DNA from 4 places in the Brenneria goodwinii genome. Region 2 is predicted to be linked to each of the others. Evidence: predicted binding sites of a transcription regulator. Region 2 holds the regulator's gene; each other region holds the start of a gene.

Region 1 (2,191 bases), 1.6 Mb from region 2:
CCGCCGGAACCCGGCACCATGGCTTCTGGAGCAGTCTGCTGTCTCTGCCCGCCGCCCGGCGGGCCGAACGGGAAGACAAACAGAAAGCCCGGGCGCTGCTTGACGAACTGTTGCTGACCAAGGTTCGCGATCTGCCCGCCGCCGCGCTGTCGGGCGGACAAAAGAAACTGTTGGGCATCGCCTGCGCGCTGATGGGCGAACCGCAGATCCTGATGCTGGATGAGCCGATGGCGGGCGTGCATCCCAATCTGCGGCGCGACATTGTGGAAACGCTGCTGCGGCTGCAACGGGACGGGCTATCGCTGATGATTATCGAGCACGATATGCATTTCATTCGCGAACTCTGCCAACGCTGCATCGTATTGGACCGGGGCAAGATTGTCGCCGACTGCCGCCCCAATGAGCTGGCCGATAACCAACAGGTGCTGGATGCCTATCTTGGCCGCAGCACGCCGCTTTCATTACAGGAGGCCGTATGATCAGACTGCATGAGGTGTTCGCCGGCTACACGCCCGGCATCGATATCCTGCAAGGGATTTCCCTGCGGGTTGATAATGCGGAAATCGTCACGTTGCTGGGTCCGAACGGCTGCGGCAAATCCACCCTGCTTAAATGCATCGCCGGTTATCTGCGCCCGCGCAGCGGACAGATCGTGCTGGACGATCGGGACGTCGGCCAGATCCCCATTCACCGGAAGGTGCGTGAGTGCTCGCTGGGGTTTGTGCCGCAAACCGATAACGTCTTTAACAACTTGACCATCAAGGAAAATCTGCAGATCGGCGGGCAATTTTTGCCGGACGGTCAACGCCGCCAGCGCATGGAAGAGCTGTGTGAGCGTTACCCGCTATTGCGCAAAAAGTGGCGCGCCATGGCCTCGGCGCTCTCCGGCGGGGAACGGCAGATACTGGCGCTGACCCGCGCCCTGATGCCGAAACCGTCGACGCTGCTGCTGGACGAGCCTTCCGCCGGGCTGTCGCCGAAAATGCTCTCAGACGTGTTCGCGGCGATCCAGGATATCCGGCGACAGGAGAAGGTGGCGATCCTGATGGTGGAACAGAACGCCATGGAAGCGCTGCACATTTCAGACCGCGCTTACGTGCTAGCGCTGGGCAAGGTGGCGCTTACCGGCAACGCCGGCGAGCTGCTGGACGATCCGCGCATGCGCGAACTGTACCTGGGCGGCCGGGCGGCCTGACAATCGCCGATAATGGCCCCCCTCAAGTCCCTATATTTGTGTATAAGAGACAACCCCTGTGAAGGGGAAGATCGGGGCGGGGTCAGAATCAAAAAATTAGTGGATTGCTCCCGGCGGGACATCTTTATATGCATTGACGTAGGCATTAAAGATTTTCTTCAATAGATTACGCATTCTGTTCACCTTGACTCATTACGTTGTAAGATTGTTACTCCAAGGTGAATAATTGTACGATTTGCCATCATCGCACGCAAGTTTTTTGTGACGCGCATCACAAAAAATACAGATTTTACGACAAGGCGCCATCCCACATGCCAATAGCGGCAAACCGGTATCCTCACGCCATTGATTGTTGAATGTTTTTGTTGCGAATAGTTACCGGAGTGTTGAACAACAAATTAGCACACTATGTTATGCTCGTAGCACGAGATGAATTACCCGTAATCTTACGGTGTTTGTTGATATTCATACGCGATGAATTTCATCAAATTACTTTCTGACGCTTAATTTCACCATTGGCAACCCGCTTACAAAGGCTCGCCCCGCACACCATGGAAACCTGGAAACTTAATCTATTCTCGGCCTGGCTGGGATGTTTTTTTACCGGCTTGGCCATGAGTCAGATATTGCCCTTTCTGCCGCTGTACATCGAGCAACTTGGCGTACATTCACATGAGTCATTAAGTCTCTGGTCTGGCGTTATCTTCAGTTCCTCATTTCTGGTTTCTGCGATTGTCGCACCGTTATGGGGAAGTCTGGCCGACCGAAAAGGGCGCAAACTGATGCTGCTGCGCGCGGCGCTTGGCATGTCCATCGTCATGGCGCTGCAAGGCTTTGCCACCAACGTATGGCAGCTATTTTTTCTACGTTCCATGATGGGGCTGACGTCAGGTTTTATCCCTAACGCCATGGCGCTGATCGCCTCGCAGGTACCGCGCGAAAAGAGCGGCTGGGCGCTGGGAACCTTGTCTACCGGACAGATTTCCGGGGTGATTC
Region 2 (2,191 bases):
AGCCGCGATCTGGCGGTGCGCTCGGAACGCATGGGATAACGTGATAACGTTTCGTGCGTAAATCGGCGACAAAACGAAGAGGACTGGCTGTAACGTCAGTCCTTTTCGCATCATAAGATAAGGTAAGAACCTGGCTTGCATTTAACAATTGGTTAAAATAAGTAATCTGTACGTAAAAAAAGGTAAATGGGTAGCGTTAAGGAGTGTGGATATTTACAATCACTACGCTTTCTGTAAGCGGTTTCTTCAAAAAGGAATTCTCATGCTCAAACGTACTCTGGTTGCTGCGGCGGCCTTTATTTCACTTACGGCTTTTTCTCCGGCGTTCGCCGCCAACGGCGTAACGCATGTTTTGCTGACGACGTCGGCAGGAAACATTGAACTGGCATTAGATAATCAAAAAGCGCCGGTATCGGTGAGGAATTTTGTCGAGTACGTTAATAACGGTTTTTATAACGGGACGACGTTTCATCGAGTGATCCCCGGCTTTATGATCCAGGGCGGCGGTTTTACCGCTGATATGAAACAGAAAGCGACTAACCCGGCGATCGCCAACGAGGCGGATAACGGGTTGCGCAATCTGCGCGGCACCATTTCGATGGCGCGTACGGCGGAAAAAGACAGCGCGACCAGCCAGTTTTTCATTAACGTCGCCGACAATGCGTTTCTCGATCATGGTCAGCGCGATTTTGGCTACGCGGTGTTTGGTAAAGTGGTCAAAGGGATGGAAGTGGCGGACAAAATCGCCCAGGTTCAGACTGAAAACGTCGGCCCTTATCAGAATGTGCCAACCAAACCGATCGTGATCCAGTCAGCGAAAGTCCTGCCCTGAGGCGTATTTTCGGGCGGTGGTTTATTTCCAGCCAATAAATCTGAGCGGGTTCGAAGAATTCGCTCAGGCTAATGGCAATGCGTTATTTGTTTTATTAATTATCCGTTTTTAAACCATTATATTATTGCCGACAAATATATCGGATAAAAAAAAGCGTGAGATAAGTCTCACGCTTTTTTGTTGTAGGGTCATGCTAATACGCCGGTTTAACGGGTACCGTAGACGACTATTGTTTTACCATGTGCGGAAATCAGGTTCTGATCTTCTAACATTTTAAGTATCCGCCCCACGGTTTCACGTGAACAGCCAACAATTTGGCCAATTTCCTGACGTGTGATTTTTATTTGCATGCCGTCAGGGTGGGTCATGGCATCTGGTTGTTTCGCCAGGTTTAGCAATGTCTGAGCGATACGCCCCGTGACATCAAGGAAAGCCAGATTACCGACTTTCTCTGACGTTACCTGCAGTCTGCTGGCCATCTGAGCAGACAGGCGCATCAGAATATCAGGGTTCACCTGGATCAGTTGTCTGAATTTTTTATAAGAAATTTCAGCAACTTCACAAGCCGTTTTCGCCCGAACCCAGGCGCTGCGTTCCTGACCTTCCTCAAACAAGCCGAGTTCGCCGATAAAATCCCCTTGATTCAGATAAGAGAGAATCATTTCCTTGCCTTCTTCATCTTTGATCAGCACTGCGACAGAGCCTTTCACGATGTAGTAAAGCGTTTCTGCTTTTTCACCTTGGTGAATAAGCGTACTCTTCGATGGATACTTGTGGATGTGGCAATGAGAAAGGAACCATTCGAGAGTCGGGTCTGTTTGCGGTTTGCCGAGAACCATTCGATATCATCCTCTGTTGTCAGTCACTGCGCAAATCACAGGGCTCAGAGTTCCCTGTACGGCGTATTTACTGTTAAAAGTTCAAATTCAGTGTAGGCAGAACGACGTCAGGGAATATACTGAAAACCTTTATCTGGCGACGTCATCATCTCCCCGGCATCTGAGTTTGTCCAGAATAAGGCAGATTCTGTTCTTGTTTTTAACACACCTTGAGGGACGTGTCTTGTATTGTCTCATTTCAGCATGATAAAGCTCTGGTTATAAGATAATTTTGTACAGTAACGATATAAATATTCAAAAATTTTTTAGCGGAGGCAGCATGCAGGCTCGAGTGAAGTGGGTTGAAGGCTTAACATTCCTTTGCGAATCAGCTTCAGGACATCAGGTTTTAATGGATGGAAATTCAGGGGATAAATCCCCCAGTCCGATGGAAATGGTTTTGATGTCGGTTGGCGGATGCAGCGCGATCGATGTGGTATCCATACTGCAGAAAGGGCGTAATGACGTTGCCGACTGTGAG
Region 3 (2,191 bases), 250 kb from region 2:
GCTTACCGTGGCGGATAAGCCGTCCATCCACAGCACGATTCCCGCCCAGATCGCGAAAATTAATCCCGCCATCCAGTGGAACTAAGGAAGGATGGCGTAACGTTGATTCGGTCATACATCTCCTTGCGATTGTCATCTCTTAACGGGCGAATCGAAAAATGGAGGGGTAACGACGCTTACCGGCTCGTGATGCGGTCATCACCGCGGCGCCGGAATTTATGCTGCGGCCAGCAGCCGTCGCGTAGCATCCAACAACACCTTAACGACCGTCGTTTCAGCCTGTTTCATAGTCTCGACATCGGGTGTTTCCTGCTGGGTGCGATTGACAATAACCCCCGCAATCATCCCGGCGCGCAGCCCCTGGCTGGCGCACATCGTCAGCAACGTGGCCGACTCCATTTCGTAATTCAGCACGCCCATACTTTGCCATTCCGCCATTGAACCTTGGAAACGGCGGACTACGCGGCCTGAAAACGTATCATAACGCTCTTGCCCAGGATAAAAAGTATCGGATGACGCGGTCACGCCGATATGAAGCGCCGCACCCGCGGCCTTCGCCGCGTCGACCAGCGCGGTGGTACAGGCAAAATCAGCGACCGCCGGGAATTCCAGCGGCGCGAAATGCAGGCTGGCGCCGTCGAGACGCACCGCCGCCGTGGTGACCAGCACATCGCCCACACTGATATCCGGTTGAATAGCGCCGGTCGTTCCTACACGCAGGAAGGTACGGATGCCAAGTTGGGCCAGTTCCTCTACCGCAATCGACGTTGACGGCCCGCCAATACCGGTGGAACACACTATCACCGCCTTTCCGTCCAATTCGGCACGCCAGGAGGTGAATTCACGCTGCGACGCCAAATGAACCGCGTTATCCATCAGCCGGGCTATTTTTTCGACCCGCGCAGGATCGCCGGGCACAATCGCCAACGTCGCTCCCTGTAAATCATTTTTTTTCAGGCCGAGATGGAAAACATCAGATTTAGACATAAGTGCCTCCCAGGCAATGGGTTGAGTAATCAGAGCAAAAAAAACACCGGGCGCATTTTTAAACATTGTATAGCCGCCGCCACGGAGAATAACGCGTAGAGAAACCCGCTATAGCCAAGACTTTATCGTATTGCAACCGTACATCTTGTGAACTTAATCACTTTTAAAAAAGAAACAAAGCACAATAATGCATTATATATGTGACACACATCACCAAACAAAGTGACAGAATTTCACTTTCCCCATCAATGGTCTGATGAGAAAACATGCTCAATGTCCTTCATCTTCGCAGCTGACGATTGTTCAACCTGTTTTATTGTAGATTCTTTAATCGTTGATACTATTTGTCATAGGCGCGAAACCTGACACGACTATGACATTGGCAAATCCAATCGAGGAGATCGCAATGACTACTGATGAGCAAACGATCCTCAGGCACATACCGCGAGGACTGACTTCGGCGGTAACCGTGCAGGCCTCTTCAGCCATCAATACGGATACGGCAGGCATCATTGCCGGCGAAACAACCGTTCCGTCTCAGGGGGAACAATTACCGGCTTATTTTGCCAAACCCGCCGGCCAAAACGAGCCGTTTCCCATCGTATTGGTGGTACAGGAAATTTTCGGCGTTCACCATTATATTCAGGATCTTTGCCGCAGACTGGCTAAACAAGGCTATATGGCTATCGCTCCCGAACTCTATTTCCGTCAGGGCGATCCCCATCAATACCATGATGTTCAACAGATTGTCGCTGAACTGGTCAGTAAGGTTCCCGATGCTCAGGTGCTGTCGGATCTTGATCACAGCGCGAACTGGGCCATCAAAAACGGTGGGGACGCCAGTAAACTTGCCATTACCGGCTTCTGCTGGGGAGGCCGGATCAGTTGGCTTTACGCCGCCCATAATCCACAGTTGAAAGCGGCGGTAGCCTGGTATGGCAAATTTACCGCATCCAAGACGATAAATAATCCCCAACACCCGATTGATATCGCAACGGAACTCAATGCGCCGGTTCTGGGGCTATACGGTGCCCAAGACGGCAGCATTCCGCTGGAACAGATAGATAAGATGCGCCAGGCGCTGCGGGCCGCCAATGCCAGCGCGGAGATCGTCGTCTACCCGGATGCAGGGCATGCTTTCCATGCCGACTATCGCCCCAGTTATCATGCCGAATCGGCCCAGGATGGCTGGCAGCGGATGCTG
Region 4 (2,191 bases), 130 kb from region 2:
CTGACGGATCAGACCGATGGTTTCATGGTAGGTCAGCACTTCGGCGCCATGCTCTTCGGCATCGATCATATTGGCGGCGGTCAGACGAAAAGGATCGACCGTACCGTCAGGCACCCGAACCGCGCCGATAAGCGTTGGATTAGCGGCCGGTTCAAGCCGCAGGGCTTCTTGCGGATCAATCGCCTGGGCATTGATCCCCGCCTGCTGGCAGGCCGCAATAAACCGGGTCTGGTAGGCGAGATCGTCTTCCGGCAGGGTAATAAACAGACCATCGGTAGGTTCGACGCAGTGACGGGCGATACGCCGCAGAATCTGGTTTTCCTCAATACATTCGCGCGCGGATTCGCCATCGGTCACCGCATAACGCGATCCGCTGTGCAGCAGGCCATGATTACGTCCGGTAGCCCCGGTCGCGATATCATAGCGTTCGAGCAACAGACAGCGCAGCCCCCGTAGGGCGCAATCCCGCACCGTTCCGGCCCCTGTCGCGCCCCCGCCAATCACAATGACATCGGTTTCCCGGTATGCCCCCGTCTTTTGCATCATGTCCTCGCTTCACGCGCTTCGTTACATATTGCTATTGGTACACAAAATACAAGGACAATGTTTGATAAGGAACAAAATCGAACATAAAACGAAAATAAAATGGCGATTAAAAGCAATAAGTGTGATGGTCATCACTCGATTCACTGGTACAACGGCATCAACTCCGTTACTTACCCCGCGCATAAAAAACACTCAAATGTTACATTTTCATAAAAATGTAACATTTGAGCAGTAACTCACAGATAAAAAGTGCGTTATTGGCTAATTTCATGTTCGTTATAGAACAAAAAATTATCGTTTTCGGACGTACCGGAGGCAAAAATGCTGAGTATTTTTAAACCCGCCACACACCAGTCCCGCATCCCGACGGATCAAGTCGATCCACTGTATCGTCGCCTGCGTTGGCAAATTTTCATGGGCATCTTCTTTGGCTATGCCGCTTACTATCTGGTGCGCAAAAATTTCGCCCTAGCGATGCCATTCTTGATCGAACAAGGATTCTCGCGCGGCGATCTCGGTTTCGCGCTATCCGGCATTTCGATCGCCTACGGCTTTTCCAAATTTATCATGGGTTCGGTCTCCGACCGTTCCAATCCGCGCGTGTTCCTACCCGCGGGCCTGATACTGGCATCTGCGGTCATGCTGTTTATGGGGTTCGTGCCCTGGGCCACCTCCAGCATTGCGATTATGTTCGTGCTGCTGTTCCTGTGCGGCTGGTTTCAGGGCATGGGTTGGCCGCCGTGCGGACGCACCATGGTGCACTGGTGGTCGAAAAAGGAACGCGGCGGCATCGTTTCCATCTGGAACTGCGCGCATAACGTCGGCGGCGGTATTCCACCGCTACTGTTCCTGCTGGGGATGGCCTGGTTTAACGACTGGAAAGCCGCTCTGTACATGCCGGCGTTTGCCGCCATCCTGGTCGCGCTGATCGCCTTTGCCCTAATGCGGGATACGCCGCAGTCCTGCGGCTTACCCCCGATTGAAGAGTATAAAAACGACTATCCGGTTGATTATGATGAGAAAGCCGAAGAGGAGCTGACCGCGAAGCAAATCTTTATGCAGTACGTTTTCCCCAACCGGCTGCTGTGGTACATCGCCATCGCCAACGTATTTGTTTACCTGCTGCGCTACGGCATTCTTGACTGGTCTCCGACCTATCTGAAAGAGGTAAAACATTTCGCGCTGGACAAATCCTCCTGGGCCTATTTCCTCTACGAATATGCCGGCATCCCCGGCACGCTGCTGTGCGGCTGGATGTCCGACAAGGTGTTCAAAGGCAACCGCGGCGCCACCGGGGTATTCTTTATGACCCTGGTCACCATCGCCACCGTCGTGTACTGGCTGAACCCGGTGGGCAATCCGCATGTGGATATGGCGTGCATGATCACCATCGGCTTTCTGATCTACGGACCGGTGATGCTGATCGGCCTGCATGCGCTGGAGCTGGCGCCGAAGAAAGCCGCAGGCACGGCGGCCGGGTTCACCGGTCTGTTCGGTTATCTCGGCGGTTCCGTCGCCGCTAGCGCCATCGTTGGTTACACCGTGGACTTCTTCGGCTGGGACGGTGGCTTTATGGTGATGATCGGCGGCAGCATCCTGTCGGTGATTCTGCTAATTATCGTCATGATCAGTGAGAAAAAGCATA

The links. The regulator CRP, encoded in region 2, controls carbon source genes, mostly activating them, when cyclic AMP is high. The targets are predictions, from matches to a motif close to ATGTGANNNNNNTCACAT.
Region 1: azuC (stress response protein AzuC) is a predicted target of CRP. The motif match lies at 1,455-1,472, and genes of this name have one in related genera.
Region 3: udp (uridine phosphorylase) is a predicted target of CRP. The motif match lies at 1,133-1,150, and genes of this name have one in related genera.
Region 4: glpT (glycerol-3-phosphate transporter) is a predicted target of CRP. The motif match lies at 666-683, and genes of this name have one in related genera.

Annotation. Positions count from the first base shown of each region.
Region 1 is NZ_CP014137.1:3,208,158-3,210,348, forward strand. It holds gene ACN28R_RS14235 (ABC transporter ATP-binding protein) at 1-479, shown strand, start outside; gene ACN28R_RS14240 (ABC transporter ATP-binding protein) at 476-1,195, shown strand; gene azuC (stress response protein AzuC) at 1,292-1,369, opposite strand; gene ACN28R_RS14250 (multidrug efflux MFS transporter) at 1,747-2,191, shown strand, end outside.
Region 2 is NZ_CP014137.1:4,775,245-4,777,435, forward strand. It holds gene ACN28R_RS21180 (ABC transporter ATP-binding protein) at 1-39, shown strand, start outside; gene ppiA (peptidylprolyl isomerase A) at 263-832, shown strand; gene crp (cAMP-activated global transcriptional regulator CRP) at 1,039-1,671, opposite strand; gene ACN28R_RS21195 (OsmC family protein) at 1,991-2,191, shown strand, end outside.
Region 3 is NZ_CP014137.1:4,520,455-4,522,645, reverse strand. It holds gene ACN28R_RS20035 (tyrosine-protein phosphatase) at 1-115, opposite strand, end outside; gene udp (uridine phosphorylase) at 217-987, opposite strand; gene ACN28R_RS20025 (dienelactone hydrolase family protein) at 1,394-2,191, shown strand, end outside.
Region 4 is NZ_CP014137.1:4,641,173-4,643,363, reverse strand. It holds gene glpA (anaerobic glycerol-3-phosphate dehydrogenase subunit A) at 1-546, opposite strand, end outside; gene glpT (glycerol-3-phosphate transporter) at 868-2,191, shown strand, end outside.